4 regions of the Allobosea sp. 05L423 genome follow, and region 2 is predicted to be linked to each of the others. Evidence: predicted binding sites of a transcription regulator. Region 2 holds the regulator's gene; each other region holds the start of a gene.

Region 1 (7,778 bases), on a different contig from region 2:
CTCGGCGAGCAGGTCCGAGACGCCGTCGGCGTGATCGGCGTCGAGGCTGGCGGTCGGTTCGTCGGCCAGGATCAGGCGCGGAGCGTTGAAAAGCGCGCGGGCGATCGCGACGCGCTGCTGCTCGCCGCGCGAGAGAACCGCTGCCCTCCGGTGTGGGTCCTTCAGCCCGACGCGGGATGCCAGCGCGAGCGCGCGTTCGCGGCCGGACGTGCCCAGGCGCCAGGAGGAGAAGCTCGCAGGCAAGGCGATGTTGCCGGCGACATCGAGCTCCGGCACCAGATGGAAATCCTGGAAGACGAAGCCGAGGGTTTGCCTGCGCCAGCGGTCGCGCTGCGCTTCCGGCAACCCGGAGACCTCGGTGCCGCCCCAGCGTACCGAGCCGCTGCCCGGACGCAGGAGGCCGGCGATCAGGTGAAGCAGCGTGGACTTGCCGCAGCCGGACGGGCCGCTGATGCCGAGCGCGGCGCCGGGCTCGATCACCAGCGCGGGAATATCGAGAACGCGGAAGGGCTGCCCGTCGCCGTCGCGATGATCCAGTGCGATATCCGCGAGAACGAGCCGCTGCGCGCCCTCCTCAGGCGAGGGAGAAGCCGGCATCGGCAATCCTGATCTGGCTGACGAAGCCGGTCTCCGCATCGGTCGCCGAGCCGATCTCCAGCCGCCCGCTCACCACGACCTTGCGGCCGGCGCTGACCATCGCCGTCTCGTTCTTCATGAACACGACGACGATATCGACCGGCCAGTCGGCATCGGACTGGCAGAAAGGGCAGATGGCGAGCGGCTCGCGCGTCAGCACGAAGAAATGGCTTTCCGGCTTCAGCGGCGGCGCCATGTAGCCGACCATGCGCACGCCCTTGCCGCGCAGGGCCGTGACCCGGTCGGAGAACTGGAAGCCCAGAACCCCGAAAGACTTGTAGAGCCCGTCGAAGGAGATCGACTCGATCTCGGCGGCGGCGCGGGCCTGCCCGCCAAGGCTCGCCGCCGCGAGGCCGAGCACGGCCCCGCGGCGGGTGATGGTCGCAATGGGGTTTCGCTGGCGCATGGATGCCTCCGTAGCCCCGATCATCGGTTCACTTGCCGCCGAGCGCCAGCGCTTCGGACATGACGCGGAACACGAAGGTGTTGGGCTTGTGGCCGCGGAAGCGCTCCGCGCCGGGACCCATCGCCGTCAGGATGACGTCGTCGGCCGAGTGGACGCCGCTATTGGCGTCGAGGGGGAGATTGCCGACCTTGCGCGTGGCGAGCGGGCCCGTGCAGTCCTTCTCGTTGGCGATATTGGCCTTGCCGTCGGGGCCCTTCACGGCCGGAACGCGCTCGCCATCCATGGTGGGGCGGCCGGTGTCGCAGGTGTCGGGATAGGAGCCGTAGACCACAGCGAGCCGGCGCGAGGTGTCGACATTGGTGGGATAGCCTTCGGCATCGAGCGGGCCGTAGTTCGGCGGCACGGAGTCGGCGTAGACGCCGAGCTTGTCGCGCAGCTGCTGGCCGGGGCGCTCGTCGTCATAGGTGCCGATGATCGAGATCGGATGGGCGTGGTCGGGTACGACGATGATCAGCGTGTCGTTGCGGTCCCCGGCGAAGTCTTTGGCGACCTTGACCGCGTTGTCGAGCATGATCGTGTCGAAGACCGAGCGCTCCCAGTCGAGGGAGTGGCTGTACTTGTCGATACGGGCGGATTCGACCATCAGCAGGAAGCCGTCGGGATTGCCCTTCAGCATGTCGATGGCGGCCTTGGTCTGCTCGACGACATCCGGCTGGTCCGGGAATTTCGAGACCGTGCCCTTCTTGGTGAGGCGCAGGTCGAAGGCGCCGTCGATATTGCCGGTGTTGTAGAGGCCGAGCAGCTTCTTCCGGCCCGCGGCGACGGCCGCGTTCATCTCGGTCTTGGTGGTGGCGAGGGTGTAGCCGGCGTCCTTGAACTTCGCGATGAAGTCCTGCTCGTCGGTGCGCTTGGAGCCCGGCGTCGCCTTCGACAGGAAGTTCGGCGAACCGCCGCCCATGATTACGTCGGGCTTCACATCGAAGAACATCTTGACGATGTCGTTGAAGTCCGAGCGGCGGCGGGTGTGGGCGACCATGGAGGCCGGGGTCGCGTCCTCGATCTCGGAATTGGTGACGACGCCGACGGCCATGCCGGTGCGGCGCTTGGCGAGCTCGGCAATGGTCTCGACCTTCGGATGGTCGAGGGTCAGGGCGTTCTTGGCGCAGTAGACGCCGAGCGCGTTGACGCAGGATTTGTGGCCGGTGGTGTAGGCATGGGCGGCATTGGCGCTGTCGGTGACGATCGAGTCGGTGCCGGAGGTCGAGATCAGCGCCATGTTGGACATGTCGTCCATGGCGAGCTCGCCATCGTATTTGCCTTCCTTCCAGCCCTTGGAGAGGATGCGGGCGGCGGTACGGTTGGCGACCGACATGCCGTCGCCGATGAACAGGATGACGTTCCTGGCGCGGCGCGGCTGGGCGGTGGCGAAGACATCCCAGTTCACGGTCGCCTTGTTGCCGCCCTGCGTGGCTTCCACCACATAGCGGCCCGCCGGCAGCGAAGCGCCGCGCAGCCACAGCGCCGAGTGCTTCTGGCCTTCCTCGCTCTGGATGAAGTTGGTCGGACGGCCGAAGATTTCGGCGGCAGGCTTGCCGTTGACGGTGACGTTCACGTCGGCGGAGGTCGGCGCGTTCGGGAATTCGACCTTGAAGTCGAACCGCGAGCCCTCGAGGATCTCGGCACGGTCGATCGGATAGATGGTCTGCGCAGCGGCGGACCCTCCCGCTACGCCCGCGGCGATGACCGCCGCCAGCCAGTGATATGCGCGCATTGTGGTTCTCCGCCAAGGCTCGTGCCTGCGGCCCCCCGCCTAAGTCCGGAATGTGACAGTTTAATCAAACTGGCGAACTGGCCGGTGCGATTTGAGGAGCCGTCGATCGCCCGGCCTCAAGGCCCGGCAGCGCCAGGGCGGGGCCTGTGTTCCATTGGCGTTGCAGACAATTTTAAGGAAAAAGCGGCCCCGGTCTTAGGGGAAGCGAGTCATGCTGCCGGTTGTTCACCGAGGAGAAGGCATGGATATCTTCAGCATGTTGGGCCTAATCAGCTTCGCCGCGCTGGCTTACGCATTCAAGCTGGCGACGGAGAGCGTGACCTAAGTATCGGGCAGCCGGGTCTGGCGCGGTCGAGCGGATGCAGGTAAGGAATCATTTACCTTACGTTGCGCCAGGCCGCCAAGATGATCGACATTGCTCTCAACCTCCTCGGCATTGTTGCGTTCAGCCTGCTCGGCTACGCGATGCTCATGGCGGTCAGAGGCCCGAAGGCCGAAGCTTGAAGCGGAATGGCGCGCCAGCCGTTCGCTTTTCTTTTTCTTTCCTTGAATGGCCGGGCGGGAGCCTTTGCGCCGGGAGCGCACGATCGCGATCAGTGCGGGTCGTGATTTGATCGGCCTTTGCCTTCGTCCGCGAGCGCGACGGGGATCGTGACGCCGAGGCGGCGAGCGCGGCTTTTGAGTGCCTCGAGCGTTTCCGCTCCCAGAGCGCAGAAACCGTCGAAACGGCTCCGCGCTTGCGCCGCGCGATCGCCCGGAAGCCGTACGGGGCTTCCCCCGGGAGCTGTCCGCGAGCTCCGGATCCGATCGGAAAATCCGGAAGCCGCCGCCTCGAATTCCGCAATCGGCCGCATTCCTTCGATCTGGATCGCCATGAACAGGTTCGCGCTTGCATAGGGGCGGGCGGCATCGCCGTAGAGCGGCTGCACGGCCTCGCCGATAGCGCCGGCCGACAAGCCGCCAGCCAGAAGATCGATCATGACGGCGAGCCCAAAGCCCTTGGCCCCCGCGGCAGGCAGGAGCGTACCCCGCAGCGCCTCGAATGCGTCCCGTGTCGGCTCGCCTTGCGCCGTTTGCGCCCAGCCTTCCGGAATCGGCTCGCCCTTGCTTGCGGCCAGCCTGATCTTGCCCATCGCGCCGGCGCTCATCGCGAAATCCAGCGCGATGGGCTCGCCGCCGGTCGGGACCGCGATCGCCAGCGGGTTGTTGCCGACGACGGCTTCGACACCGCCGGGCGCGGGCAGCATCGGCCGCGTATTGGCCATGACGATGCCGATCTGTCCGGTCAGCGCGATCTTCCGCGCGAAGCGGCCGGCGGCGCCGAAATGGAAGGCGTTGCGGACGGCCACCACCGCAACGCCATGCGCGGCGGCTCGGGCCGTCGCGATCTCGCAGGCCCGCTCGGCCGTGACCTGCCCCAGCCCGTTCCCGGCATCGATCGTCAGGCGCGAGCCCAGATCCGCGACGATCTCGCCCCTCGCGCGCGGATCGACGGAGCCTCCTGCGATCCGGTCCAGATACATCGGCAGATGCAGCAAGCCGTGCGAGGCCAGTCCCTCGATATCCGCGTCGACGAGAGCTTCGGCCACCACGGCCGCATTGTCGGGCGGCGCCCCGGCCGCTTCGAGCAGCGCGACGGCGAAGCCCTTCAGGATTTCCGCAGGGTAGACATCCGAAACCGACATCGGCTCCCCTCGATGCAGCACGCCCGGCGCGATGACCGGGCGTACGAGGCACTTTTCAAACCCCGGCGGAGCCGGGTCGGGACGATCTCGCTTAGCGCGCCGGGGGAGCGTATTGCAGGCCGCCGGCGGTCCAGAGCTTGTTGAGGCCGCGCCCGATGCCGAGCTTCGAGCCGGCGCCGACATTGCGCTCGTAGACCTCGCCGTAATTGCCGACCTGCTTGACGATCTGCAGGGCCCAATCGGGCTTCAGCCCCATCGATTCACCGAAATTGCCGTTGCCGCCGAGCAGGCGCTGCACCTCGGGAGAGCCGGTGCGCTTCTGCTCGTCTGCATTGGCGGCGGTGACGCCGAGTTCCTCGGCATTGATCATGGCGTAAAGCGACCAGCGGACGATGCTGGTCCAGGTCTCGTCGCCCTGGCGCACGACCGGACCGAGCGGCTCCTTCGAGATCAGCTCCGGCAGGATGACGTATTCGGCCGGGTTGACCAGCTTGAGCCGGTAGGCGGAGAGCGCGGAGACGTCGTTGCTGAACACGTCGCAACGGCCGGATTCGAAGGCCTTGGCGACCTGGTCGCCGGCCTCGAAGGCGACGCCCTCGTATTTCATGCCGTTCGCCCGGAAATAATCGGCGATGTTGAGCTCCGTCGTGGTGCCCGTCGGCACGCAGACCGAGGCGCCGTTCAGGTCCTTGGCCGAGGCGATGTTCTGCGATTTGCGGACCATGAAGCCCTGCCCGTCGTAATAGGCGACGCCGACATAGCGCAGGCCCATCTGGGTATCGCGCGACAGGGTCCAGGTGGCCTGGCGGGACAGCATGTCGATCTCGCCGGTCTGCAGCGCGACAAAGCGGTCCTTCGGGCTGAGCGGGGTGTAGCGCACCTTCCCGGCGTCGCCGAGGACAGCGGCCGCGACCGCGCGGCAGATATCGACATCGAAGCCGCCCCAGCGCCCCTTCTCGTCGGGGACGGAGAAGCCGGCCACCCCCGGGCTGACGCCGCAGACCAGTTCGCCGCGGTTCCTGACGTTTTCGAGCGAACCGGCAGCGGCAGGCAGGGCGGAGGCGGCCAGGAGGCCGGCGATCAGCAGGAGGCGCTTCTTCATTTGGGATGGCCTTTCAGACGGTGGGATCCGCCGCTTCATTGAACCCGGCCCGATCCTGCCGCCTTTCTGACCCAGGGGCAGTTGCGCATTGGTGCATTTCGTCAAGTGAAACGAGACCAATTCCGGCCGCGTGCGGCTGCGGCGATGCCCATCATCGTGGCCATCGAAAACCGGCAGGTCGCATCATGCAGGCTCCCACACCGAACAGCTTCCGCCAGCGCCTTCTCGGCGGCGCCTTCCTGGCGGGGAGCTTCATCAAGACGCCGACCGCCCATGCGACCGAGATTCTCGGCTTCTGCGGCTACGACTTCATCGTCATCGACCAGGAACACGCGCCCTTCGACCGCAACGCCACGGATATCGCCTTGCTGGCCGCCCGTGCCGCCCGTATCGCCGGGGTCGTCCGCGTTCCCACGCTGGCGGCGGACGCCATCCTGTCGGTGCTCGACTGCGGCGCCGTCGGCGTCCTCGCCCCTCATATCGCTGATGTGGCCGATGCCGAGGCGCTCGTTGCCGCCTGCCGCTATCGCGGCGGCCGGCGCGGTTTCTCCGGTGTCACCCGCGCCGGCCGCTATGGCGGGTCGAAGATGTGGGACCTCGTCGATGCGTCCGACGCGGCCGTCGCTACCATCGCCATGATCGAGGACCCGTCGGCGCTGGAGCGGATCGACGCGATCCTCGCCGTCGAGGGGCTCGACGCCGTCTTCATCGGGCGCGGCGATCTCACCGTCGCCTTCGGCGCGCCCAGCCGCGACGCTCCGATCGTCCGCGACGCGGTGGACGCGATCTTCCGGGCGGCGAAGGCCGCCGGCAAACCGGTCTGCGTGATGACCGACAATGGCGAGGAATCGGCCGCCTTCGCCGACCGTGGCGCCAGCGCCTTCATCCTCTCCTCGGACCAGGGCTTCCTGCGCAAGGCCGCGAGCGACGCGCTCTCGCAAATGCAGGCAGCCCGGAGCCGCGTCGAGGCATCCGGCGCGCGATAGGAGAACCATTCGTGTCTAACTACCCTTCCAGCGATCCCCGTTCGCAATTGGCGGCGCAGCCCGCGGCCAAGGCTGCTCCGGTCAAGGCCTATGCCGGCGCCGACTACGCCCGCTTCTATGCGGAGGCACCGCAGCAGGCCGGCGATGGGTTCAGGACCTGGCTCGCGCGCGGCCAGAACTTCATCGTCGCCTATTCAGACGCCGAAACCGGAGCCGTACTGGAACGGGCATCGCAGCCCGACGAATACTGCCTGATCCTGCCCGAGAAGACGCTCAGTGCGACGGTCTCGGCCGGAGGCGAGACGGTCGAGGTAGCGGGCGGCTCGATCGCCTTCATCCCGCCGGGCGCATCGCGCATCACGACGACGGGCACAGGCCGCCTCATCCGCATCTTCTCCAGCGCCGCGCCCGATCTCGCGGCAGCCTGCTCCAACGCGGCCTCCTACGCGCAGCCCCACGCCAACGTCGCATTGCTGACGCCCTGGCCGGAACCATCAGGTGGCTGGAAGATCCGCGCCTACAGCCTGGATGCAGGGGGCGGTGAGGGGCGTTTCGGCCGCATCTTCCGCTGCACGACGCTGATGGTGAACATCCTCGACCCGCGGAGCGGCCTGCGCGACATCACGGCGCTCTCGCCGCATCACCACGATGATTTCGAGCAGGGCTCGCTCGTCATCGACGGCGGTTACATCCACGACATCCGCTGGCCCTGGACGCCCGACATGCGGATCTGGCGCGAGGACGAGCACGAGCTGATGGCGGCGCCCTCGCTCACCGTGATCCCGCCGCCGTCGATCCACACCTCGCGCTCGGTGCTGCCCGGGCTGAACCAGATGATCGACATCTTCTCCCCACCCCGCCTGGATTTCTCGCAGAAGCCCGGCTGGGTCATCAACGCCGCGGATTATCCGATGCCCGGCGAAACCGCGTGAGGGCCACGGACATGAACTCCTCTCCTGCGAATGCCGACGCGCGCAGCCGCCAGATCGCCGATCTCCTGGTCGGCGCCGTCGACCTTCACTGCCATAGTGGCCCGGCCGCCATGCCGCGCATCCTCGACCATCACGAGGCCATGCTGGACGCCGCCGAAGCCGGGTTTCGCGCCGTCGTCTACAAGGACCATTTCTACCTCGGCACGGCCCATGCGATCCTGCTTGAGAAGCTCGTGCCGGATACCGGCGTCAGGCTGTTT
Region 2 (7,778 bases):
TGCTGAACCTCGTCCCCGGCCCGCTGCGCGAGGCGGGGGCCGCGCTGGGCGCGCCGCCTTCGGTCGTCATCACCTCCGTGACCTGGCGTGCGGCGAAGGCCGGCATGATGACGGGCATCCTGCTGGCGCTCGCCCGCATCGCCGGCGAGACGGCGCCGCTGCTCTTCACGGCTCTGAACAACAATTTCTGGTTCTCGCCCTCGCTCGCCGGCGGCGTCTCGAACCTGCCCGTCACGATCTATCAGTTCGCCTCCGCTCCCTACGAGAACTGGCAGCAGCTCGCCTGGGCGGGATCGCTGATCATCACGGTCTCGATCCTGCTGCTTTCGCTCATTGCCCGCCGCGTCGTCGCTGGCGGCAAATAAGACTTGAATCCAACCCGGTCGCGCCCGACCTTGAGGACCATGTCGATGCTTTCGACCCTTGAACTCTCCCCGCAGACGCTCGATGCCGAGGCGCCCGTCCGGATCGCGGTGAAGAACCTCGATTTCTACTACGGCGAGCACCGGGCGCTGAAGAACATCAATCTCGATTTCCGCGACCGGCACGTCACCGCGCTGATCGGCCCTTCCGGCTGCGGCAAGTCGACCCTGCTGCGCATCTTCAACCGGATCTACTCGCTTTATCCCGAGCAGAAGGCCACCGGCGAGATCCTGCTCGACGGCCGCAACATCATCTCCAACGACGTCGACGTGAACGAGCTGCGCTCGCGCGTCGGCATGGTCTTCCAGAAGCCGACGCCCTTCCCGATGTCGATCTACGACAACGTCGCCTTCGGCATCCGCCTCTACGAGAAGCCGCCGAAGTCCGAGCTCGACGACCGTGTCGAGGGGGCGCTGCGCCGTGCCGCGCTGTGGGACGAGGTCAAGGACAAGCTGAAGAGCTCCGGCATGGGCCTCTCCGGCGGCCAGCAGCAGCGCCTGTGCATCGCCCGCACCATCGCGCAGAAGCCGGAAGTGATCCTGTTCGACGAGCCGACCTCCGCGCTCGACCCGATCTCCACCGGCAAGATCGAGGACCTGCTGGAGCAGCTGAAGAGCGACTTCACGATCGCGATCGTGACGCACAACATGCAGCAAGCTGCACGCATCTCGCAGTACACCGCCTTCATGTATCTGGGCGAGGTCATCGAGTTCGCGCCGACCAACACCATCTTCATGAACCCGGCCAAGAAGCAGACGCAGGACTACGTCACCGGCCGGTTCGGCTGAGCCGCGGCAGAGTTCTTTGTTTGTCGCATTTTCTTCGCGCGAACCGGTCCGATTTCGCTTGAAAATGCTTTGAGGATAACGCCATGACCGACCACATCGTCCGCTCCTACGACACCGATCTCGAAGGCATCCGCCGCAGTCTTGCCGAAATGGGCGGCATGGCCGAGCGCATGCTGGGCGACTCCACCGTGGCGCTGGTGCGCCGCGACACCGGCCTCGCCCAGAAGATCATCACCGCCGACCAGCGCCTCGACAACCTGCAGCGGGACGTCGAAGAGAAGGCGGTGCTGACCATCGCCCGGCGCCAGCCGCTCGCGAACGACCTGCGCGAACTGATCTCGGCGATCCGCATCGCGGCCGACATCGAGCGCGTCGGCGATCTCGCCAAGAACATCGCCAAGCGCGCCGTCGCCATCGCCGGCCAGTTCCAGCCGCCGCACCGCGCCGTGGTCGGGCTCGAGCACATCAGCCGCCTGGTGCAGGCGCAACTCAAGGACGTGCTCGACGCCTACGCCGCAGGCAACGAGCAGAAGGCGCTCGAGGTCTGGCGCCGCGACGACGAGATCGACGCGCTCTACACCTCGCTGTTCCGCGAACTCCTGACCTACATGATGGAGGATCCGCGCAACATCACCTTCTGCACGCATCTCCTGTTCTGCGCGAAGAACATCGAGCGCATCGGCGACCACACCACCAACATCGCCGAGACGATCCATTACCTCATCACCGGCGACTCGCTCGACGTGAACCGGCCGAAGCTCGACACGACCAATATCGAAGTCGAGGCGGTCACGGGCAGCTGAGGCGAGGCAAGGAATCATGGCCGCACGCATCCTGATCGTCGAGGACGAGGAGCCGCTGACCCTGCTGCTGCGCTACAATCTCGAAGCCGAGGGCTTCGAGGTGGACAGCGTGGCGCGCGGGGACGATGCGGAGCTTCATCTGCGCGACCACACCCCCGATCTCGTGCTGCTCGACTGGATGCTGCCGGGCCTCTCCGGGATCGAGCTCTGCCGCCGGCTGCGGTCGCGGCGCGACACCGAGCGCGTGCCGATCATCATGCTGACCGCGCGGGGCGAGGAAACCGAGCGCGTGCGCGGGCTCGCGACCGGCGCCGACGACTATGTGGTGAAGCCCTTTTCGTTGCCGGAATTGATCGCGCGCATCCAGGCGCTGCTCCGCCGCGCCAAGCCGGGCCATGTCGCGGGACTGCTTGCCGCCGGCGACCTCGAACTCGACCGCACCACACGGCGCGTCCGCCGCGCCGGCAGCGAGTTGCATCTCGGCCCGACCGAGTTCAGGCTGCTGGAGTTCCTGATGCAGGCGCCCGGCCGCGTCTATTCGCGCGCCCAGCTGCTCGACGCCGTCTGGGGCCGCGACGTCTATATCGACGAGCGCACCGTCGACGTCCATGTCGGCCGGCTGCGCAAGGCGATCACGCCCGCCAATACCAAGGACCCGCTGCGTACCGTGCGCGGCGCCGGCTACGCCTTCGACGAGACTTTTGCGCGCAGCTGAGCGGCGCTCCAGCTCTCCTCCTCATCGCAGCTTACGGTGAGTCTCGCCTGCTCGCTCGCGTTGACCCTGAAAGTCAGCGCGAGCCAGAGGAGGTCGCCATGAGCAAGATGCCGCCAGTCCCGCCGGCCAGTCGAAGCGACAAGGGCCCGGGCGAGCGGGATCATGCCGGGCACGATATGCGCAGCGCTAGGAGGTGGCGAGCGAGCGCCGGCCGGGCCAGCATGACCAGCAGGGCAACACCCGCATCAACACGAGCCATCAGGGTCTGCAGCAGGATCGTTGAGGAGGCTGCCTCATGTCGGCCTCGACCAAGGCGCCGCAAAGCATCCGGCACGGCGGCCCGGGCTCGTCCCATGAGAATGCGAGGAAGTCGCCGGGCATCCGCAAGCCGCCTGCCGACGACGAAACCCGGCAGGTTCGCGTTTCGGGCGGTGGCGGCGAGCGCGACAGCCATCGCTTGCATGATCCGGCCCGCAAGGGTGGCGGCCCCGCGAGAAGCCCCCTACAGGACGATCCCTGAAGGGGCCGGCAGGAGCCTCAGCCCTCTCGGTAGAAGAGGCGGCGCAAGCTGTGCTTGGCCGCTTCCAGCGTCCTGCGCCGCTCGGCCGGCAGGTTCCGGCCGGCGCGGTTGATGTAGAAAGTCAGCATCGACATCGCCGAGCGATAGGGGCTCGACTTGCGGAGCCGGCTGTGTTCAGCCGACCGCTTCAGCGAACGTGCGATCCGTCGCGGATCGCCCTGCTTGAACACCGCCTTCTCAAGATCGAGCGCGTTGCTCCGGGTGGTGATATCGGCCGACCACCTGCGTTTGTGGGCAGTCATGGCGTCCTCCTGTCGGTCAGGCGTTTGGCCCGCCCTCGATGTCACCGGCCCAGGTCAGTGCGGTCTCGTACTCCTCCGGCTTGAAGGTGCGGACGGTCACGAAGGGGATCGCTGGGTTGAGCAGGTCGACGAAGGCGGCAAGCCAGCCCCTGTCGGTGATCACCGCCTCGCGCGGGAAGCGCTGCAGCTCCCAGAGCTTGCCGAGGCTGTAGCGCGCATCCTTCCAGGCGGCAGCCAGGGTCATATCGGTGAAATCGGTGAGGTCGGCGAGGATGCCGACCTTCTCGTGTCGCGCGAGCTTCGCCTCGATATCGGCCATGATCCCATCGAGATCGTCACTGGTCAGCGTCTGCGACAGGCGGTAGGCGCCGACATGGTCCGGGGCAGGCAGAATGGTGAACATGGCTCCTCCTTGCTCCAGACAACGCGGGGCAAGAGCGGAAGTTTCGCCCGATGATCAGGCCGCTGCGGGCGCACGGGTGGCGGCGTCGAACCGGGCCGCTTCGGCGCGCAGCCAGCCGACGAATTCATCGAGGCCGGGGCGTTGCGGCTGGCCAACCGGGAGGGTGAGCCAACAGCCCGTCGCACTGGTGAAGCCGAGGCCGAGCGGGTTGATAAGCGCGCCGGAAGCCAGCTCGTCGGCGACATAGCAGCGCGGCATCAGAGCGACGCCCAGCCCGGCGACGGCGGCGCTGGTGATCACGGAATAGTAGCCGTAACGCACGGTGTGCTCGGGCACCGCGCCGCGCAGGTCGTGGGCCTCGGTGAACTCGGCCCAGAAGGTCGGCATCTGGTAGTGCTGCAGCAGCGTCATCTTCTGGATATCGGCGGCACGACGAAAGCCGCCCATGCGCTCGACCAGGCTCGGCGCGGCGACGAGGGCAACGTCGCGGCCGAAGAGGTAATGCGCCTCCTTGCCGGGCCAGGGCGGGACGCCATGGGCAATGTCGAGATCGGGCTCCTCGGTCTCGCTCTCGCTGACATAGTTGGTGAACTGGACGTCGACGCCGGGATGCGCCGCAGCGAAGGCCGGAAAGCGCGACATCAGCCAGCGCTCGCCGACGATGGCGACCATGTGCAGGCGGATCGGCCGGGCAATGGCGCTGCGCTCGGCGAGGCGCCGGGCGCCCCGCTCCATCTGCTCCAGCGCGGCTTCGGCATAGGGCAGATAGATCGCGCCGGCCTCGGTGAGCTTGAGGCCGAGCGGGCTGCGGTCGAACAGCACGGCACCGAGATGGTGTTCCAGCGACAGGATCTGCTTGGAGACGGCACTCTGCGTCAGGTTGACGACCAGGGCGGCGCGGGCGGTCGAGCCCAGCCTTGCAACCGTGGTGAAAGCTCGCAAAGCGGTCGATGACGGAGGAGGCCGGCCGGCGGCCATGGGGTATTCCTTTTTGGACTATCGCTGCGGAGATCGTTTCGTTTGCCGGGCTTTCGGTCAAGAGGCCATTCTTCCCTAACGGGAGGACAAGCTCATGAACCAGACGACGCGCCTGTGGGGTGGACGCTTCCGCAAGCCGCCCGATCCGCGGCTGATGAAGCTGTCGAGCGCGGCCGGTGAGCACGCGAGGCTGGTGCCGCAGGATGTTGCGGGCGGCAAGGCGCATGCGGCCGAACTCGGACGCGCCGGGCTGCTGACGGCGCAGGAGCTCCAGACCATCCTGACCGCGCTCGACGCGATCGCGCGGGACACGGTCGAGGGGCGGATCACGCCCGGCCCGCAGGACGAGGATGTCCATACCTTCATCGAGCGCATCCTGACCGAGCGGATCGGCTCGACGGGCGCCAAGCTCCGGGCAGGGCGCTCGCGCAACGACCAGGCCGCGAACAATCTCAAGCTCTATCTGCGCGCGAAGTCGCGCTCGCTCGCGGCGATGCTGGCGGAACTCCTGACCGCGATCGCCGATCAGGCCGAGCTGCATGCGGCCTCGGTCAGCCCCGGCTTCACCCATCTCCAGAGCGCCCAGCCGGTCACCTTCGGCCATTGGCTGATGGCGCATGGCCAGGTGCTGATGCGCGACGCCTCGCGCCTGACCGACTGGGAAAAGCGCTCCGGCCAGTCCCCGCTCGGGGCGGCGGCGCTTGCAGGCTCGGCGATCACGCTCAATCCCGAGCTCAGCGCCAAGGCACTCGGCTATGACGAGCCGTTCGAGAACTCGGTCGACGCGGTCGGCGCGCGCGACCATGTCGCGGAATTCCTGTTCGTCGCGGCGATGCTGACGACCAACCTGTCGCGGCTCGCCGAGGAGGTGACGCTGTGGGCTTCCAGGCAATTCGCCTGGGTGACGCTGGACGATGCCTTCGCCACCGGCTCCTCGATCATGCCGCAGAAGAAGAACCCGGACATCGCGGAAATCTCGCGCGGCCGGGCGGCGCGGCTGACCGGCGACCTCGTCGCCATGCTCGGCGCATTGAAGGGGCTGCCGCTTTCCTATAACCGCGACCTCGCCGAGGACAAGCGCGCCGCCTTCGACGCAGTCGACGTGCTGGAAGAGGTGCTGCCGGCCTTCGCCGGGCTGATCGCCAGCATGAGCGCCGACGCCGAGACGATGCGCGCCCAGGCCGGTTCCGGCTTTGCGCTGGCGACCGAGGTGGCAGATCATCTCGCCCGCAACGGCGTGCCTTTCGCCGAGGCGCATGAGATCACGGGGGCGCTGGTGCGCTATTGCGAGGAACTGGGCCGGGAGCTTGAATCGCTCGACGCCGTCGATCTCAGGGCGGTCGATCCGCGGCTCGATGCCGGGGTCCTCGACCATCTGACGCTCGATGCCGCGGTCGCTGCGCGCAGCGGCCATGGCGGCACGGCGCCCGACCGCGTGCGCGAACAGATCGACCGCTTCCGCGGCAAGCTCGCCGCCCTCGAAACCTGGAGCCGGGAGACGGGCCAATGAGCGTCGCCACTTCGCCGATCAGCAGCCGGGATCTCGCCCAGGTCTCGCATCTGAGAATCGTGCCGCGGCGCTTCTATGGGCGCTGGGTCGCGGCCGCGGCGATCGTCGCCATCCTCGTCTGGCTGGTCATGGCCTTTGTCGAGGGCGACATCGCCTGGCCGGTGGTCCGGCAGTTCTTCACCGCGCCGGCGATCATCGCGGGCCTCGGCAACACGCTGATCATGACGGTCTGCGCGATGACGCTCGGCGTCGTGCTCGGCGTGATCTTCGCCATCATGTACATGTCGCCGAACCCGGTGCTGCGCGGCGTGGCGCTGTTCTACATCTGGTTCTTCCGCGGCACGCCGCTGCTGCTGCAGCTCCTGATCTGGTTCAACCTGGCGCTGGTCTTCCCGACCATCGGCATCCCCGGCCTGTTCTCCTGGCGCACGATCGACATCATCGGGCCGTTCATGGCGACGCTGCTCGGGCTCGGCATGAACCAGGGCGCCTACACTGCCGAGGTGGTGCGCGGCGGTATCCTCTCCGTCGACCAGGGCCAGACCGAGGCCGCCAAGGCGATCGGCATGACGCGGCTGACGACGCTGCGCCGGATCGTGCTGCCGCAGGCGATGCGTGTCATCATCCCGCCGGTCGGCAACGAGGTGATCAGCATGGTCAAGCTGACCTCGGTGGCGAGCGTGATCCAGTACGCCGAGATCCTGCGCAACGCGCAGACGATCTACTACGCCAATGCCCGCGTCATCGAGCTGCTGATCGTCGCTGCCGGCTGGTATCTGCTCGTGGTGACGCTGCTGCAGATCGGCCAGTATTTCCTCGAACGCCACTTCTCCAAGGGGCGGGTCGGGCGGCGCGCCAAGCGCACCGCGGTTCAGGAGGAGCCCGCATGAACGCGGTGGCGAACACGGCCGTGGCCGATAGTGCGATCGTTGCAATCGCGAACGTCAGCAAGTTCTTCGGCGACCTGAAGGCGCTGAACGATGTCTCGCTCTCGATCGAGCCCGGCATGGTCCAGTGCATCATCGGGCCGTCGGGCTCGGGCAAGTCGACGCTGCTGCGCTGCATCAACCAGCTCGAGAAGATCGACCAGGGCGCGATCCGCGTCGATGGCGAGCTGATCGGCTATCGCCGCGTGGGCAATGAGCTGCATGAGCTGACCGATCCGGAGATCGCGCGCCAGCGCCTCGTCACCGGCATGGTCTTCCAGCGCTTCAACCTGTTCAACCACATGACGGCGCTGCAGAACATCATCGAGGGGCCGCTCACCGTCCTGAAGCGTCCGCGCAAGGAGATCGTCGCCGAAGCGACGGCACTGCTGGAGCGCGTCGGTCTTGCC
Region 3 (7,778 bases), on a different contig from region 2:
CCGTGCACACCCCGTGCAGCTGCTACGCCAAGGGCACGGTCAACGCCATGACCAAGGACGAGATCCAGGCGTTCAGGGGCACCGGCTATTTCAACGACTCGGCCCGCGAGAAGGGCCTGCGTTTCATCGACCAGTGCAAGCTCAAGCGGCCGTTCTGAACGGCGGTCCGACCCTCTAGAGGTGTCATTCTCGGGCGAAGCGAAGCGCAGACCCGAGAATCTCGATCTGAAGGAGGCGCAGGAGCCTCGTCCGATGAGAGATGCTCGGGGCAAGCCCGAGTATGACGGTCGGTTCCCCGTTCGGCGCTCGTTCCGTCTCCAGCCTTGCTGCTGACACGCTCCTGACAGAAGCTGTCACCCCAGCTGGGCCATGGTGCCTCAGCTACGAGGCCGGGTAGGGAGACGACGCCGTGCAGCGCGCCGAACGATTGCTCGACATGATTCAAAGCCTGCGTCGCCGCAGGCGCCCCGTGACCGCCGAGACGCTGGCCTCCGAGCTCGATGTGTCCGTGCGCACGGTCTATCGCGACATCGGCGCGCTGGTGCGCCAGGGCGTTCCCGTGCGCGGCGAGGCTGGCATCGGCTATGTGCTCGACGCCGGGTTCGACCTGCCGCCGCTGATGCTCTCGCCCGACGAGATCGAGGCCGTGCTGGTCGGCATGCGCTGGCTGAGCGAGCGCGCCGATCCTGTGCTTGCACGCGCTGCCGAGGATGTGGTCAGCAAGGTCGCCGCCGTGCTGCCGCCGCATCTGCGGCCGATCCTGCTCGATGGTGCGCTGTTCGCGGCGTCCTATCCCGGCGACGTGCCGGTCGATCAGGTTGACGTCGCCGCCGTGCGTGCCGCCATCCGCAATGGCCGCAAGCTCTCGATCCACTACAGCGACGAGAGCGGCCACGCGACACAGCGCATGATCTGGCCGATCGGCATGACCTTCTACGAGCGCGTGCGCATCGTCATTGCCTGGTGCGAGCTCCGGCAGGCATTCCGCCATTTCCGCACCGACCGCATGACCGGCCTCATAGCGCTGGAGGAGCGCTATCCCGCCCGTCGTGCCGACCTCTTCCGCCGTTGGCAGAAGGAGGAGGAGAGGGCGCGCGAGGAGTGGGAGCGCTGCAAGCGAGAGGGTGGGGAGGATCAGGCCCGGTCGCCGGCCAGCCTGGCACGACCGGAGGCGACCTCCGCCAGCGCTGCCGGATAGAGCTTGTGCTCCTCGACGAGGACGCGCTTGGACAGCGTCTCCTCGTCGTCGCCGGGCAAGACAGGCACCTTCGCCTGCAGGATCACCGGTCCGGCGTCGAGCTCCGGCACGACGAAATGCACCGAACAGCCATGCTCGCTGACGCCGGCTTCAAGGGCTTGCCGATGTGTATGCGTGCCCTTGAACAGCGGCAGCAGCGAAGGGTGGATGTTGATCATCCGCCCTTCCCAGCGCTTTACGAACCAGGGCGTCAGGATGCGCATGAAGCCGGCGAGAACGACCAGATCGATCTGGTTGACGCGCAGGAGCTCGTCCACCGCGCGCTCGAACGCCTCGCGATCCCTACCGAAGGAGCGATGGTCGATCGTCGCGGTGGCGATGCCGAAGCCTCGCGCCCGGTCGAGCCCTGCGACGTCGGGGATATTGGAGATGACGAGCGCGATTTCGGCCGGGTAGCCGGGCGCCTGCGCCGCTTCTGCCAGCGAGACCATATTGGAGCCGCGCCCGGAGATCAGCACCCCGACGCGCTTGCGGGCGTTGGCCGTGCTCACAGCGAGAGCTTGCCGCGGTAGCTGACCTGCTCCTCGCCGGCCGCGACCGGGACGATTTCGCCGAGCCTCACGGGGACCTCGCCGGCCGCTTCCAGAGCGGCGAGAACCTCATCGGCCTTGTCGGCCTGCGCCGCGACGATCATGCCGATGCCGCAGTTGAACGTGCGCAGCATCTCGCGCTCGGCGACGCCGCCGACCTTGGCGAGCCAGCCGAAGACGGGCGGAACCGGGATCGCCGGCAGATCGAGCGCGACGCCGAGTCCCTCCGGCAGCACGCGCGGGATGTTGTCGGGGAAGCCGCCGCCGGTGATGTGCGCCAGCGCCTTGATTCCATCAGTCGCCTTGAGCGCCTGCAGCAGCGGCTTCACATAGATGCGGGTCGGCTCCAGAAGCGCCTCGGCGAGGCTCTTGGCCGGAGCGAAGGGAGCAGGGGCTCCCCAGCCCAGCCCGCTCAGCGCCACGATGCGGCGCACCAGCGAATAGCCGTTGGAGTGCACGCCGGAGGAGGGCAGGCCGAACACCACGTCGCCAGGCTGCAGGTCCTCGCGCGGCAGCAGCGTGCCGCGCTCGGCCGCGCCGACCGCGAAGCCGGCGAGGTCGTAATCCTTCTCGGCGTACATCCCGGGCATCTCGGCGGTCTCGCCGCCGATCAGCGCGCAGCCGGCCTGGCGGCAGCCATCGGCGATGCCGCGCACGATCTCGACGCCGACCTTCGGGTCGAGCTTGCCGGTGGCATAATAGTCGAGGAAGAGCAGGGGCTCGGCGCCCTGGACGATGAGGTCGTTGACGCACATCGCGACGAGGTCGATGCCGATCGTCGAGTGCAGTCCGCTCTCGATCGCGATCTTCACCTTGGTGCCGACGCCGTCATTGGCGGCGACCAGGATCGGGTCGCTGAAGCCGGCAGCCTTGAGATCGAACAACCCGCCGAACCCGCCGATCTCAGCGTCGGCGCCCGGCCGGCGCGTGGCGCGCACCAGCGGCTTGATCTCGTCGACCATGGCGTTGCCGGCGTCGATGTCGACACCCGCCTGCGCATAGGTCAGTCCGTTTGCGCCGGGCTTGCTCATTGGATTTTGCCTTCCTTTGTGCTCGCGCGAGCGATAGGCAAGCGCGCCGCGCCTTGCAAGGCGTATCGGCGTTTTCGCTCTTGCCGATCCACTGTCGGCGATCTTAGCGTCTTCTTCTGTCGAGATGCGCTCGGGCGTTTTGGATGACGATCCCCAATCTGATCACCGTCGGCCGGTTGTTCCTGGTGCCGCTGGTGATCGTCATGATCGTCAATGCGCGCTGGGATATCGCCTTCATTCTTTTTGTGGTGGCCGGGCTCTCGGATGCGATCGACGGCTTCCTCGCCAAGCGCTGCGGCATGGCGAGCGAGCTTGGCGCCTATCTCGATCCGATCGCCGACAAGGCGCTGATCGTCTCGATCTACGTCACGCTCGCGGTCGTCGGTGTGGTGCCCGCCTGGCTCGTCATCCTGGTCGTGGCGCGCGACCTCATGATCGTGGCGGCCGTGATCCTGTCCTGGCTGATGGGGCGGCCGGTGACGATCGCGCCTTTCGTCGTCAGCAAGCTCAACACCGCAGCGCAGATTGCTTTTGCAGCGTTGGCGCTGGGCTCGCGCGCCTTCGGCATCGATCTCGGGTGGGCTGCCGCGGCGGCGGAGTTCGTCGTCGCTCTGTTGACGCTCGCCTCGATGACGGCCTATCTCGCCTTCTGGCTGCGCCACATGGCGGGCTGACGAAGTTTTACATGCGGCCGGCGCTTGGAACTGCGGCTTTCCGTGCACATTTGTCCCATTCCGCTGGTCGGATAGGCGAAAGAGGCTGATCGATGACGTTGCAGCGCCAGATCGGCTTTTGGCTGGGCTCCCTCCTGGTCTTCGTTCTCCTGCTCGTGCTCTTGCGCGACATCCTGCTGCCGTTCATCGCGGCGCTCGCGCTCGCTTATCTCCTCGATCCGCTGGCCGACAGGCTGGAGCGGATGGGCATGAACCGGCTGACGGCGACCATCGTCATCCTCATCATCTTCCTGATTATTTTTGTGCTGGGGCTGGTGCTGCTGGCGCCGTTGCTGGGGCGGCAGCTCGCCGGGCTGGTCGACAGGCTGCCTTCCGACGCCGCGAAGCTGCAGGCACTCGCGATGGAGAAAGGATTCCCCTGGCTGGAGCGTTTCGGCGGCGGCAACCTGCAGCAGGAGGCGCAGAACTCGCTGGGGAACCTCGTCGGTCAGGCGACGCAATGGGTCGGCGGCCTGCTGAAGTCGCTCTGGAGTGGCGGCACCGCCATCGTCGGCGTGTTCTCGCTGCTCGTGCTGACGCCGGTCATCGCCTTTTATCTCCTGGTCGACTGGGATCGGATGGTCGCGGCCGTCGACAGCTGGCTGCCGCTCGATCACCGCGACACCATCCGCGGTCTCCTGCACGAGATGGACATGGCCATCGCGGGCTTCCTGCGCGGCCAGGCTCTCGTCTGCCTGCTGCTCGGCACCTTCTACGCGATCGGATTGAGCATCATCGGCGTCAATTTCGGCGCGCTGATCGGCATCATCAGCGGCTTCCTGTCCTTCATCCCCTATGTCGGCTCGCTGACCGGGCTCGTGCTCTCGGTCGGCGTGGCGATCGTGCAGTTCTGGCCTGACTGGACCTGGCCGCTGGCGACGCTCGGCGTCTTCCTCGCCGGCCAGTTCCTCGAAGGAAACATCTTCCAGCCCAAGTTCGTCGGCGATTCGATCGGCGTGCATCCGGTCTGGCTGATGTTCGCGCTGCTTGCATTCGGCTCGCTGTTCGGCTTCGTCGGCCTGCTGCTGGCGGTGCCGCTTGCGGCCGTTATCGGCGTGCTCTGCCGCTTCGCGCTGCGGCAATATCTCGCCAGCAATCTCTACCATGGCATCGGCGCCAGGCGTTCCGCCTCGGCGAAGGCGCGTGCCGACGCCGAGCTTTGAGCCGATCATGTCCGACGTGCCACCACGTCCGCGCCAGCTCGCCCTCGACCTGCCCGTCGACAGCCGCCACGGCGTCGAGGATTTTCTGGTCGGCCCCTCCAACGAGGCGGCCTACGGACTGATCGAACGCTGGCCGCAATGGCCTGACGCCTGGCTGCGGCTGACCGGGCCCGAAGGTGCCGGCAAGACTCATCTTGCCGCGATCTGGGCCCGCGCCGCCCATGCCTGGACGATTCAGGCCACGGAGCTGAGCGAGGCAAAGGTCCCGCACCTTGTCTCCGGCGGCGCCCTGGTGGTCGAGGATTGCGACGCCGGGCCGTTCGACGAGGCCGCGCTCTTTCATCTGATGAACGCGATGAAGGCACGCGGGGGGCATCTGCTGTTGACGGCGCGCACCGAACCCGACCGCTGGGGCCTGCGGGTGCCGGACCTGCTGTCGCGGCTGCGGCTCGCACCGGGCGCCACGATCGAGCCGCCCGATGACGGGCTGCTGCGGGCGCTCCTCGTCAAGCTCTTCATCGACCGCCAGCTCGTTGTCGACACGGCCGTCATCGAGGCGCTGGCGCTCAGGATGGAGCGCTCCTTCGCCGCCGCGCGGCAGGTGGTGGACCGTCTCGATCGCGTCGCGCTGGAGCGCGGTCGGCGCGTCACGCGCCCGCTTGTGCAGGAAGTGCTGTCGGAATTGTTTCCCGAGGAGCCCGCGTGAAAGAGCGCGTGCTTGCAGAGCGGCCATGCTGTCATACGAAATCATGTCGCCCGTCATCGAAACGTCACGCTAGAATGGCTTCAACGGCGCCATGAGCGGAAAGACGATCAGGACACGGGTGAAGCGCATGACTCTCGAGACCGTGACCGACGAGCTGGAGAAGCTCTCCGGCGAGGCTGATGCGGCGCCGCTGCGCCGGCAGACCGAGCGCTTCATGAACCGCGAGCTGTCCTGGCTGCAGTTCAATCGCCGCGTCATGGAGGAGGCCTCGAATCGCAGTCACCCGCTGCTGGAGCAGCTGCGCTTCCTGTCGATCTCGGCGAACAATCTCGACGAGTTCTTCATGGTCCGCGTCTCCGGCTTGCGCGAGCAGCTCAAGGCCGGCGTGGTCACGCCGAGCCAGGACGGTCTCACCCCGGCCGAGCAGCTCGCCGCGATAGGCGAGGCGGTTTCGGCCCTCACCGACGACCAGCAGGCGCGCTGGGCGGAGCTTCGCCACGATCTGCATGAGAATCGCATCCACCTGCTGCAGCCGGGCGACATCGGCTCGCAGGACCGGATCTGGCTGGAGGACTATTTCCTCAATTACGTCTTCCCGGTGCTGACGCCGCTGGCGATCGACCCGGCGCACCCCTTCCCGTTCATCCCCAATCTCGGCTTCACCATCGCGCTGGCGCTGGAGCGCAAGAACGACGGGCGCCAGCTCGACGCGCTGATCCGGGTGCCGACCAAGATCGACCGCTTCATCGAACTGCCCGATCTCGCCCGCGAGGGGCTGCATCGCTTCATCACGCTTGAGGACGCGGTTTCGCTCTTCATCAGCAAGCTTTTCCCCGGCTACGAGGTCAAGGGCACCGGCTCCTTCCGCGTCATCCGGGACTCCGATCTCGACATCGAAGAGGAGGCGGAGGACCTCGTCCGCGTCTTCGAGACCATGCTGAAGCAGCGCCGGCTCGGCGTCGTCATCCGGCTCGAGCTCTCGACCGGCATGCCCGCGCATCTGCGCCGGCTCATCGTGCGCGAGCTCAAGGTCGATGCCGACGAGATCGTCGAAGTCAACGGCATGATCGGCCTGAACGAGCTCTCGCAACTTGTGGGCGTCGACCGGTCGGACCTGAAGTTCAAGCCCTACAACGCCCGCTTCCCCGAGCGCATCCGCGAGCATGGCGGCGATTGCTTCGGCGCGATCCGCCAGAAGGACCTGCTCGTCCACCACCCCTATGAGAGCTTCGATGTCGTCGTGCAGTTCCTGCAGCAGGCGGCGCGCGATCCCAATGTCGTCGCGATCAAGCAGACGCTCTATCGCACCTCGGCGAATTCGCCGATCGTCAAGGCGCTGACGGAAGCTGCCGAGGCCGGCAAGTCGGTGACGGCGCTGGTCGAGCTGAAGGCGCGCTTCGACGAAGAGGCGAACATCCGCTGGGCGAAGGAGATGGAGCGCGCCGGCGTCCAGGTCGTCTACGGCTTCATCGAGCTCAAGACCCACGCCAAGCTGTCATTGGTGGTGCGGCGCGAGGCCGGCCAGCTCGTCAGCTACTGCCATATCGCGACCGGCAACTACCACCCGATCACGGCCCGCATCTACACCGACGTCTCTTTCTTCACCGCCGACCCGGTGATCGCGCAGGACGTCGCGCGCATCTTCAACTTCATCACCGGCTATGCCGAGCCGGCCGGGCTGGAGCGCATGGCCGTCTCGCCGACAAGCCTCAAGCAGCGCCTGCTCGATGATATCGCCGAGGAAGTCGCCCATGTGAAGGCCGGCCGCAAGGGCGCGATCTGGGGCAAGTGCAATTCGCTGGTCGATCCCGAGATCATCGACGCCCTCTATGACGCCAGCCAGGCCGGCGTCGAGATCGACTTCGTCGTGCGCGGCATCTGCTGCCTGCGGCCGGGCGTGCCCGGCCTCTCGGACAATATCCGGGTCAAATCGATCATCGGCCGCTTCCTCGAGCACACCCGCGTCTATGCCTTCGGGGCCGGCCACGGCATGCCTTCGCCCAAGGCCAAGGTCTACATCTCCTCGGCCGACCTGATGCCGCGCAACCTCGATCGCCGCGTCGAGGCCCTGACGCCGATCCTCAATCCGACCGTGCATCAGCAGTTGCTTGATCAGATCATGTTGGCCAACCTGCTCGACAATGAGCAGAGCTGGACGATATTGCCCGATGGCGGCTCGCGCCGCATTGTCCCTGCGCCGAACGAAGAGCCGTTCAACGCGCATAAGTACTTCATGACGAACCCGAGTCTGTCCGGACGTGGAAAATCGCTCTCGAATTCAAGTCCCCGCTCCCTCTCGCGCCGGGGAGGCCGTAAAGCCTGAGCTCCGGCACGCGCCGGGGCGGCTTGCGCTCGCCGACACCATCGCCATCGTCGA
Region 4 (7,778 bases), on a different contig from region 2:
TTGGCCGGATAGGCCAGCGCGGCTCGCAGCGAGCCTTGCGGCAGATAAGGGCGCTGCGGCAGCAGCATGATATCCGCTTCGGGCGGAATCCCGACCTTGCCGTCGCCGAAGGGCCAGATGCCGGCGATGGCGCGGAACAGCGTCGACTTGCCGGAGCCGGACGGGCCGATCAGCAGGGTTGAGCGCGCCTTGCCGAAATCGAGCGAGCCGAGCTTCACGATCGGCTTGCCGTTCGGCAGCAGCAGCGTGGCGTTGCGGATATGCAGGCCCTGGTCGCGCGAGGTCTCGCGGCTGAGAGCCTCCTCGCTGATCGGCCCGTGCTGCGCGTCGGCGATCGCTGACGCAAACGAGGTCAGGCGGTTGATCGAAGCGAGGTAGGAGGCGATCGAGGAGTAGCTGTTGATGATGAAGGAGAGCGCGGTCTGCACTCGGTCGAAGGCGCCGGCCACCTGCATCATGATGCCGAGCGTGATCGTGCCCGCGAAGTAGTAGGGCGCCAGGATGATGTAGGGCAGAACGACGCTAAGCTGGTTGTAGGACAGGGTGAAGCTGGTCAGCTTCAGCCGGCGCCAGACCAGCCGGTAGAAGTTCTCGACGATGTCGCCGAAGCGGCGGGCGAGGTGAGCGCGCTCCGTCGGCTCGCCGACCATCAGCGCGATCTGTTCGGAATATTCGCGCAGGCGGGCCAGGGAGAAGCGGAAATTCGCCTCCCGCTTCTCCTGCTCGAATTCGAGCCGGATCAGCGGGCGCCCGATCAGGTGCGTCAGCCAAGTCGCCGCGACCGCGTAGAAGAACGCGACCCAGAAGATATAGCCGGGAACGGCGATCGAGGTGCCGGGCAGGTTGAAGGCGACCGGGATGTTCCAGAGGATGATCGAGAACGAGACCAGCGTCGAAACCTGCGAGAGCAGGGGCAGCGCGAAGTTGTAGGTCTGGTTGACGAAGGCGCGCGTGTCTTCGGCGATACGCTGGTCGGGGTTGTCGACGCTGCCGGCAAGCGCGATCCGGTAATGCGTCGCGTGATCGAGCCAGTGTTGCGTGTACTCGTTCGCCATGAACTGCCGCCAGCGGATCAGGATGGTGTAGTTGGCGAAGAGCTCGATGAGGTTCGAAATGACCCAGAGCAGGGCCCAGACGCAGAAGACGTAGAAGAGCTGATACCAGAATGCCGCCGCATCCTTGTTCTGCAGCGCGTCATACATGTCGCGGTTGAAGAAGGAGAGGCGCAGCGTGATGCCGACCTGGGTCTGGTTCAACACGATCAGAAAGACGAACAGCGAGACCGCAAGCGTGCCGAGCCGGATCCGGAACGGACCGATCGGCCAGAGATTGGCCGTGGTGACCTCCTGCGATTCGAAATAGGGTGAGGCGATCCGGGCGATGCGCGCGATCACCGGCACGAAGGAGATCGCGTAGATCAGGATGCCGAAGACGCCGACGGTGGTCGGCAGGCTGGACGGCACCGCGGGAACCTGCAGCTCTGGTGGCCACCAGTCGATCTGCGCCAGCACGGCTGCCGCACCGAACAGCACATATTCGATGGCGAACACGCCGGAGAAGATGCGCAGGAAGAACGGCAGGGTCGGCGAGCGGAAGGTTACCACCGCCAGCAGCAGGCCGACGACGCCCATGCCGATCAGCCCGGCCGATCCGGTCTGTTGGCCGGCGACCAGCGTGACGGCCGCCAGCAGGGCGACGAAGATGCTCAACAGACGCATGGGCAGGGATCCTGGCGGGAAACGGTGGGCTCCACGATTCGGACCATGTCGCAGCGGATGGGGCCTTTCAATGGCGATGCGCCCGAATGAGCAAATTGTCATCTGGCGGACAGGCGCCTGCGAGGCCGGAATCCGCGCCGGAGCCGCAAAGCAAAACGCCCCGGAGCGAGCTCGGCTCGTCCGGGGCGGAAGGCAAGTCTAGCGGAGCCGTAGCCCGCTGGTCGCGAGCGTCACTCGGCGGCGACGATCTTGCCAGCGTCCCACTTGTACATCGAGAAGCTCGGCGAGCTCAGGTCGCCGGTCTTGCCGTAGGTCAGCGTGCCGATCGCGGTCTTGACCGGCATGCCGGACTGCAGCGCCTTGGCGGCGCCGGTCGCGTCGCCGGCCTTGCCGGCCTTCTCGATGGCGGCCTTGAGCACCTCGACCGCGGCATAGGCGTTGAGCGTGAAGGCCTCCGGAGGAATGCCCTTCTCCTTCAGCGCGGCGACGGCCTGGGCAGAATCCGGGTTCTTCAGCGCGTCGGTGGCGTTGGTGAAGAGGGTGCCGGTGGCATGATCGCCGCCGATCGCCGCGAACTCGGTGTTGGAGAGGCCCTCACCGCCGATGATCGTCGCCTTGACGCCGGCATCGGCGAGCTGGCGCGAGAGCAACCCGCCCTCGGGGTGGTAGCCGCCGAAATAGATCACATCGACGTTGGCGGCCTTGAGGCGCGTCACGACGGCCGAGAGGTCCTTGTCGCCGGGGTTGACCGTCAGCGCGACGACCTCCTTGAGCCCACCGGCATTGATGCCCTTCTGGAAGGCATCGGCGAGGCCCTTGCCGTAGGTACCCTTGTCGTGGACGATCGCGATCTTCTTGTCCTTCAGGTTCTTCAGGACATAAGCGGCGGCGATGTCCGCCTGCTGGTCGTCGCGGCCGCAGGTGCGGAAGACGTTGCTCAAGCCGCGCGTCGTCAACGCCGGCGAGGTTGCGGTCGGCGTCACCATCAGCACGCCGCTCTCGGAGAGCACGTCGGAAACCGCCATGGCGACGCCCGAGGTCACCGGGCCGACCACGAACTTGACCTTCTCGCCGACGAGGAGGTTGGCGGACGAGACGCCCTGCTTCGGATCGCCGGCATCGTCGGCGAGCTTCAGCACGAGCTTCTCGCCGAGCACGCCGCCATTCTTGTTGATGACGTCGACGGCGGTCTGGGCGCCGTTCTTGACCTGGTCGCCATAGGCAGCGACGGGGCCGGTCAGCGGCGCGACGAGGCCGATGGTGATGTCGGCCTGAGCGGCCTGTGCCGACAGGAACAGCGTGGCGGCCAACGCAGCGCCCGAGAGGAAATAGGATTTTTTCATCTGCATCTCCCTACGACATGCAATTTATGCGCGCGACCCTGCCGAGGATCGCCTGTCGCCTGTATAGGCCAGGGCCGGTCCGAGGGACACTGCCTGCATTTTCATCAGCGATCGCGACAAACGCATGGCAATGCGACGGCCGGCCTCGCCGGGAGCAGGGTCGCTGGTTTGGAATTCGCTCAGCCGCTCTTCGCCTTGCGCTGAGCTTCCAGCTCCTCGGTGACGGCGATGACGTCAAGATAATCCTCATGACGCGCCAGCGCATAGCGCGAGACATGGCCATCGGTGAAGGTTTTCCAGACGTCCGGAGCGGCCTCCCTCATCGCGTTCATGGCTGCGACGAAATCGTCCTTCAGCCCCTGGGGCAGGTTGGCGCGGGTCGAGAACGGGCTGGTGGGGATCAGGGGCGATGTCCAGAGCACGCGGGTCGAACCGGCCGGGATCATGCCGCGCTGGGCGAGGCGCTGGGCGACGCCGGACTCGGTATTGACCTGATAGGTCGCGACGACGTCGAACTGCCCGCGCACCAGCGCCAGCACGGAGTTGTCGTGCCCGCCGGAAAAGACGGTGCCGCTGAAATAGGCCTTCGGGTCGATGCCTTGCTTGCGCAGGAAATAAGCGGGGAAAGCGTATCCGGAGGTCGAGTTCGGATCGGCGAAGGCCAGAACCTTGCCCTTGAGATCGGCAAGGTTCTGATAGGCGCTGTCCGCCCGCACCAGCAGCACCGAATAGTAGCCTTCCTGGCCTTGGTTATCGACGTCGCGCAGCAGCGGCTGGAGCTTTTCGCCCAGCACACGGCGCCCGAGCGCGTAGACGGCCGGTCCGAAGCGGGCGAAGTCGACCTGGTCGGCACGCATCGCCTCGACGAGGCCGGCATAGTCCGAAACCCTGAAGAACCGGACGGGCACGCCGAGGCGCTGCGACAGGTAGTCGACCATCGGCTGGGTGCGGGCGATGGCACCGGTTTCGTTCTCGGCGGAAGAGACGCCGAAGCGCAACTCCTTGATGCTCTGTCGCCAGTCCGGCGCCCGCGCGAAAGCGGGGACGGCGCTCGTGGCGGCAAGGCCGGCGAGGACTGAGCGGCGTGTCGGCATGATGCTTCCCAGGATACGACGAATGCGTTGAGCGGTCCTGGATGCATGCGGGGGGCGACGGCTGGATGGCGGGGGGATGACAGTGCCGTGAAACGAAGAAAGGCCCGGCTTGCGCCGGGCCTTCCATGATTGCCTTGGGAGGCTGGATCAGAAGTCCATGCCGCCCCCGAAACCGGGCCTGCCCGGTTTCGGCATTCAGACGCTTTGGGCGTCCGGACTTCCTCAGAAGTCCATGCCGCCCATGCCGCCGCCGCCCATCGGGGGCATCGGCGAGTCCTTCTTCGGCAGCTCGGCGATCATCGCCTCGGTGGTGATCAGCAGGCCCGCGATCGAAGCCGCGTCCTGGATCGCCGTGCGCACGACCTTGGTCGGGTCGATGATTCCGGCCTTGACCAGATCGCCGTACTCGCCGGTCTGGGCGTTGTAGCCCCAGGCGTAGTCCTTCGACTCGAGCAGCTTGCCGATCACGACCGCGCCGTCATCGCCGGCGTTGTCGACAATCTGGCGGGCCGGAGCGGCGATCGCCTTGCGGACGATCTCGACACCGGTCTTCTGGTCGTCGTTCTGGGTCTTGATCGACTTGACCGAGTTCAGAGCGCGCAGCAGGGCGACGCCGCCGCCCGGCAGGATGCCTTCTTCCACCGCGGCGCGGGTGGCGTTCAGGGCATCGTCAACGCGGTCCTTCTTCTCCTTGACCTCGACCTCGGTCGCGCCGCCGACGCGGATCACCGCGACGCCGCCAGCGAGCTTGGCCAGGCGCTCCTGGAGCTTCTCGCGGTCGTAGTCCGAGGTGGTCTCCTCGATCTGGGCCTTGATCTGACCGACGCGGGCTTCGATGTCCTTCTTCTTGCCGGCGCCGTCGATGATCGTGGTGTTCTCCTTCTCGATGCGCACCTTCTTGGCGCGGCCGAGCATGTTGAGCGTCACGGTCTCGAGCTTGATGCCGAGGTCTTCCGAGATCATCTGGCCGGCGGTCAGGATCGAGATGTCCTCGAGCATGGCCTTGCGGCGGTCACCGAAGCCCGGAGCCTTGACGGCCGCGACCTTGAGGCCGCCACGGAGCTTGTTGACGACGAGCGTGGCGAGAGCCTCGCCCTCGACGTCCTCGGCGATGATGAGCAGCGGCTTGCCGGTCTGAACGACGGCCTCGAGGATCGGCAGCATCGCCTGCAGCGAGGAGAGCTTCTTCTCGAAGATCAGGACGTAGGGGTCGTCCAGCTCCGCGATCATCTTCTCGGAGTTGGTGATGAAGTAAGGCGATAGATAGCCACGGTCGAACTGCATGCCCTCGACGACGTCGAGCTCGGTCTCGGCGGTCTTGGCTTCCTCGACGGTGATGACGCCCTCGTTGCCGACCTTCTGCATGGCGGTCGAGATCATCTTGCCGACCGACTCGTCGCCGTTCGCCGAGATCGTGCCGACCTGCGCGACTTCCGCGTTCGAGGTGACCTTCTTCGAGTTCTTCTTGAGGTCGGCGACGATGGCCTCGACGGCCAGGTCGATGCCGCGCTTCAGGTCCATCGGGTTCATGCCGGCCGCAACCGACTTGGCGCCCTCGCGGACGATCGCCTGGGCCAGGACCGTGGCGGTCGTGGTGCCGTCGCCGGCATGGTCGTTCTGACGGGACGCGACTTCGCGAACCATCTGGGCGCCCATGTTCTCGAACTTGTCGGCGAGCTCGATCTCCTTGGCGACGGTGACGCCGTCCTTGGTGATGCGCGGAGCGCCGAACGACTTCTCGATCACGACGTTGCGGCCCTTCGGACCGAGCGTGACCTTCACGGCGTTGGCGAGGATGTCCACGCCGCGCAGCATCTTGTCGCGGGCGTCGGAGGAGAACTTGACGTCTTTGGCAGCCATGAGAGCTACTCCTTGAAATGGAAACGGAAGAGAGCGGTCAGGCGGCTATCAGCCGACGACGCCCATGATGTCGGATTCCTTCATGATCAGGAGATCCTGGCCATCGATCTTGACTTCGGTGCCCGACCACTTGCCGAACAGGACGCGGTCGCCCTTCTTGACATCGAGGGCAACGAGCTTGCCGGCTTCGTCACGCGCGCCGGGACCGACGGCGATGACCTCGCCCTCCTGGGGCTTTTCCTTGGCGGTCTCGGGAATGATGATGCCACCCTTGGTCTTCTCTTCGCCATCCAGGCGGCGGACCACGACGCGGTCATGCAAAGGACGGAACTTCATGGTTCTGTCTTCCTCTCGGTCTTATTCGGTTCGGGCGCCGCTGAATGGCTCCCGGGGGAGGCTGTTAGCAGTCAACGAAGGAGAGTGCTAACAGATGGCCGGGAGATAGGCTCGGGGTCCCGGAGAGTCAAGGAAGCCTGCGACAACAAAGTGAACGCCGCCGGGTGCGGCATCGCAGCCCTTAGCCTTTCGGCTGCCGCACGCGCTAGAACACGCTAAGATGGCTGAATGACGACACTCGCGCCCCCGCCCGCGCCCGATCCGCGCCTCGACGACATCGCGCGTTCCTGCGTGGCGCTACACGTCCGGATGACGGCCCGGGCCGTCACCCGTGCCTATGACGAGGCGATGCGGCCGAGCGGCCTCAAGATCACCCAGTTTGTCCTGCTTTCGGCGCTGAGCACCGGGCAATGGAAGTCGATCACCGAGCTGGCCGAGCGTTTCGCGCTGGAGCGAACTTCGCTGACCCGCAATCTCCAGCTTCTCGCTGCTGAGGGCATGGTCGAGCCGGTCGAGTGCCGGGGCCGAGCCGCGGTCTATGCGGTGACGCAGAAGGGCAGGGCTGCGATCGAGGCCGCCATTCCGTACTGGCGGGCGGCGCAGGACAGGATCGAAGGCGGCTTCGGCGAGGAGCGCTGGCGCGAGACCCGCGACGGGCTGAGGGCGCTGCGCCGCGCGGCGCGGGACGTTCTGTGAACGCGGTGTCCAATCAACTCCGGTTGACGAGCCAGCCGTCCTCTCTCTAACGTGCAGATACACGATTTGAGAGGGCGCCATGGATCGGACGTTTGGAGTGGTGTCCCGCGAGGTGCTGGTCGCGGGCGACGGCTTGAGCTTCCTGCGGGGCATCATCGACGGCGCTCACCCGGCTCCGCCTTTCGCCGGGACCATGGATTTCGATCTGGTGGAGGCGGATGAAGGGCGCGTCGTCTTCGTCGGGCGCCCGTCACCCCGCTTCTTCAATCCGCTCGGCACGATTCATGGCGGCTGGACCGCCACGATCCTCGACTCCGCCATGGCCTGCGCCGCCCATTCAACGCTCAAGCCGGGCGAGGGCTACACCACGCTCGAGATGAAGCTGAACTATGTCCGGCCGGTCATGCCGGACTCGGGCACGGTGCGCTGCGAAGGCAAGCTGATCCATCGCGGCGGCTCCGTCATCACGACGGAAGGCAATCTGCGCGACGAACGTGGCAAGCTGCTCGCGCACGGCACCGAAACCTGCCTGGTGTTTCCCGCCAAGCCTAGCGCCGGCTGACCGCCCCGGCGCCGGCCACGATCAGCAGCGCACCGAGATAGGTCGTATAGAGCGGCATCTCACCGAAGAGGAAGAAGCCGAGCAGGCTGGCCCAGATCAGAGCGGTGTACTCGATTGCCGCCAGCCGGGACGCGGCCGCCATGGCATAGGCCGAGGTGAGCGTGAGATG

What was found. The regulator PhoB, encoded in region 2, activates phosphate uptake and scavenging genes when phosphate is short. The targets are predictions, from matches to a motif close to TGTCATNNANCTGTCAT.
Region 1: a site for PhoB is predicted at 2,866-2,882, ahead of AC1DNE_RS20200 (alkaline phosphatase). Genes of this name have one in related genera too.
Region 3: a site for PhoB is predicted at 5,453-5,469, ahead of AC1DNE_RS12575 (RNA degradosome polyphosphate kinase). Genes of this name have one in related genera too.
Region 4: a site for PhoB is predicted at 4,221-4,237, ahead of phnD (phosphate/phosphite/phosphonate ABC transporter substrate-binding protein). Genes of this name have one in related genera too.

What each region holds. Positions count from the first base shown of each region.
Region 1 is NZ_JBFTOA010000010.1:59,113-66,890, reverse strand. Features, by position in the region: gene AC1DNE_RS20210 (ABC transporter ATP-binding protein) at 1-597, opposite strand, end outside; gene AC1DNE_RS20205 (hypothetical protein) at 575-1,042, opposite strand; gene AC1DNE_RS20200 (alkaline phosphatase) at 1,071-2,813, opposite strand; gene AC1DNE_RS20195 (Ldh family oxidoreductase) at 3,407-4,498, opposite strand; gene AC1DNE_RS20190 (amino acid ABC transporter substrate-binding protein) at 4,590-5,600, opposite strand; gene AC1DNE_RS20185 (HpcH/HpaI aldolase family protein) at 5,786-6,586, shown strand; gene AC1DNE_RS20180 (cupin domain-containing protein) at 6,598-7,518, shown strand; gene AC1DNE_RS20175 (DUF6282 family protein) at 7,530-7,778, shown strand, end outside.
Region 2 is NZ_JBFTOA010000011.1:162,464-170,241, reverse strand. Features, by position in the region: gene pstA (phosphate ABC transporter permease PstA) at 1-365, shown strand, start outside; gene pstB (phosphate ABC transporter ATP-binding protein PstB) at 405-1,211, shown strand; gene phoU (phosphate signaling complex protein PhoU) at 1,295-2,014, shown strand; gene phoB (phosphate regulon transcriptional regulator PhoB) at 2,031-2,729, shown strand; gene AC1DNE_RS21460 (hypothetical protein) at 3,025-3,249, shown strand; gene AC1DNE_RS21455 (DUF3175 domain-containing protein) at 3,267-3,551, opposite strand; gene AC1DNE_RS21450 (SpoIIAA family protein) at 3,568-3,954, opposite strand; gene AC1DNE_RS21445 (LysR family transcriptional regulator) at 4,009-4,932, opposite strand; gene argH (argininosuccinate lyase) at 5,027-6,442, shown strand; gene AC1DNE_RS21435 (amino acid ABC transporter permease) at 6,439-7,332, shown strand; gene AC1DNE_RS21430 (amino acid ABC transporter ATP-binding protein) at 7,329-7,778, shown strand, end outside.
Region 3 is NZ_JBFTOA010000003.1:914,361-922,138, forward strand. Features, by position in the region: gene AC1DNE_RS12540 (hypothetical protein) at 1-158, shown strand, start outside; gene AC1DNE_RS12545 (helix-turn-helix transcriptional regulator) at 410-1,198, shown strand; gene purN (phosphoribosylglycinamide formyltransferase) at 1,135-1,689, opposite strand; gene purM (phosphoribosylformylglycinamidine cyclo-ligase) at 1,746-2,819, opposite strand; gene AC1DNE_RS12560 (CDP-alcohol phosphatidyltransferase family protein) at 2,963-3,493, shown strand; gene AC1DNE_RS12565 (AI-2E family transporter) at 3,586-4,695, shown strand; gene AC1DNE_RS12570 (HdaA/DnaA family protein) at 4,703-5,401, shown strand; gene AC1DNE_RS12575 (RNA degradosome polyphosphate kinase) at 5,529-7,724, shown strand; gene ppx (exopolyphosphatase) at 7,660-7,778, shown strand, end outside.
Region 4 is NZ_JBFTOA010000003.1:275,397-283,174, forward strand. Features, by position in the region: gene AC1DNE_RS09425 (ABC transporter ATP-binding protein/permease) at 1-1,718, opposite strand, end outside; gene AC1DNE_RS09430 (branched-chain amino acid ABC transporter substrate-binding protein) at 1,949-3,061, opposite strand; gene phnD (phosphate/phosphite/phosphonate ABC transporter substrate-binding protein) at 3,241-4,155, opposite strand; gene groL (chaperonin GroEL) at 4,378-6,015, opposite strand; gene groES (co-chaperone GroES) at 6,064-6,351, opposite strand; gene AC1DNE_RS09450 (MarR family winged helix-turn-helix transcriptional regulator) at 6,580-7,047, shown strand; gene AC1DNE_RS09455 (PaaI family thioesterase) at 7,127-7,609, shown strand; gene AC1DNE_RS09460 (DMT family transporter) at 7,596-7,778, opposite strand, start outside.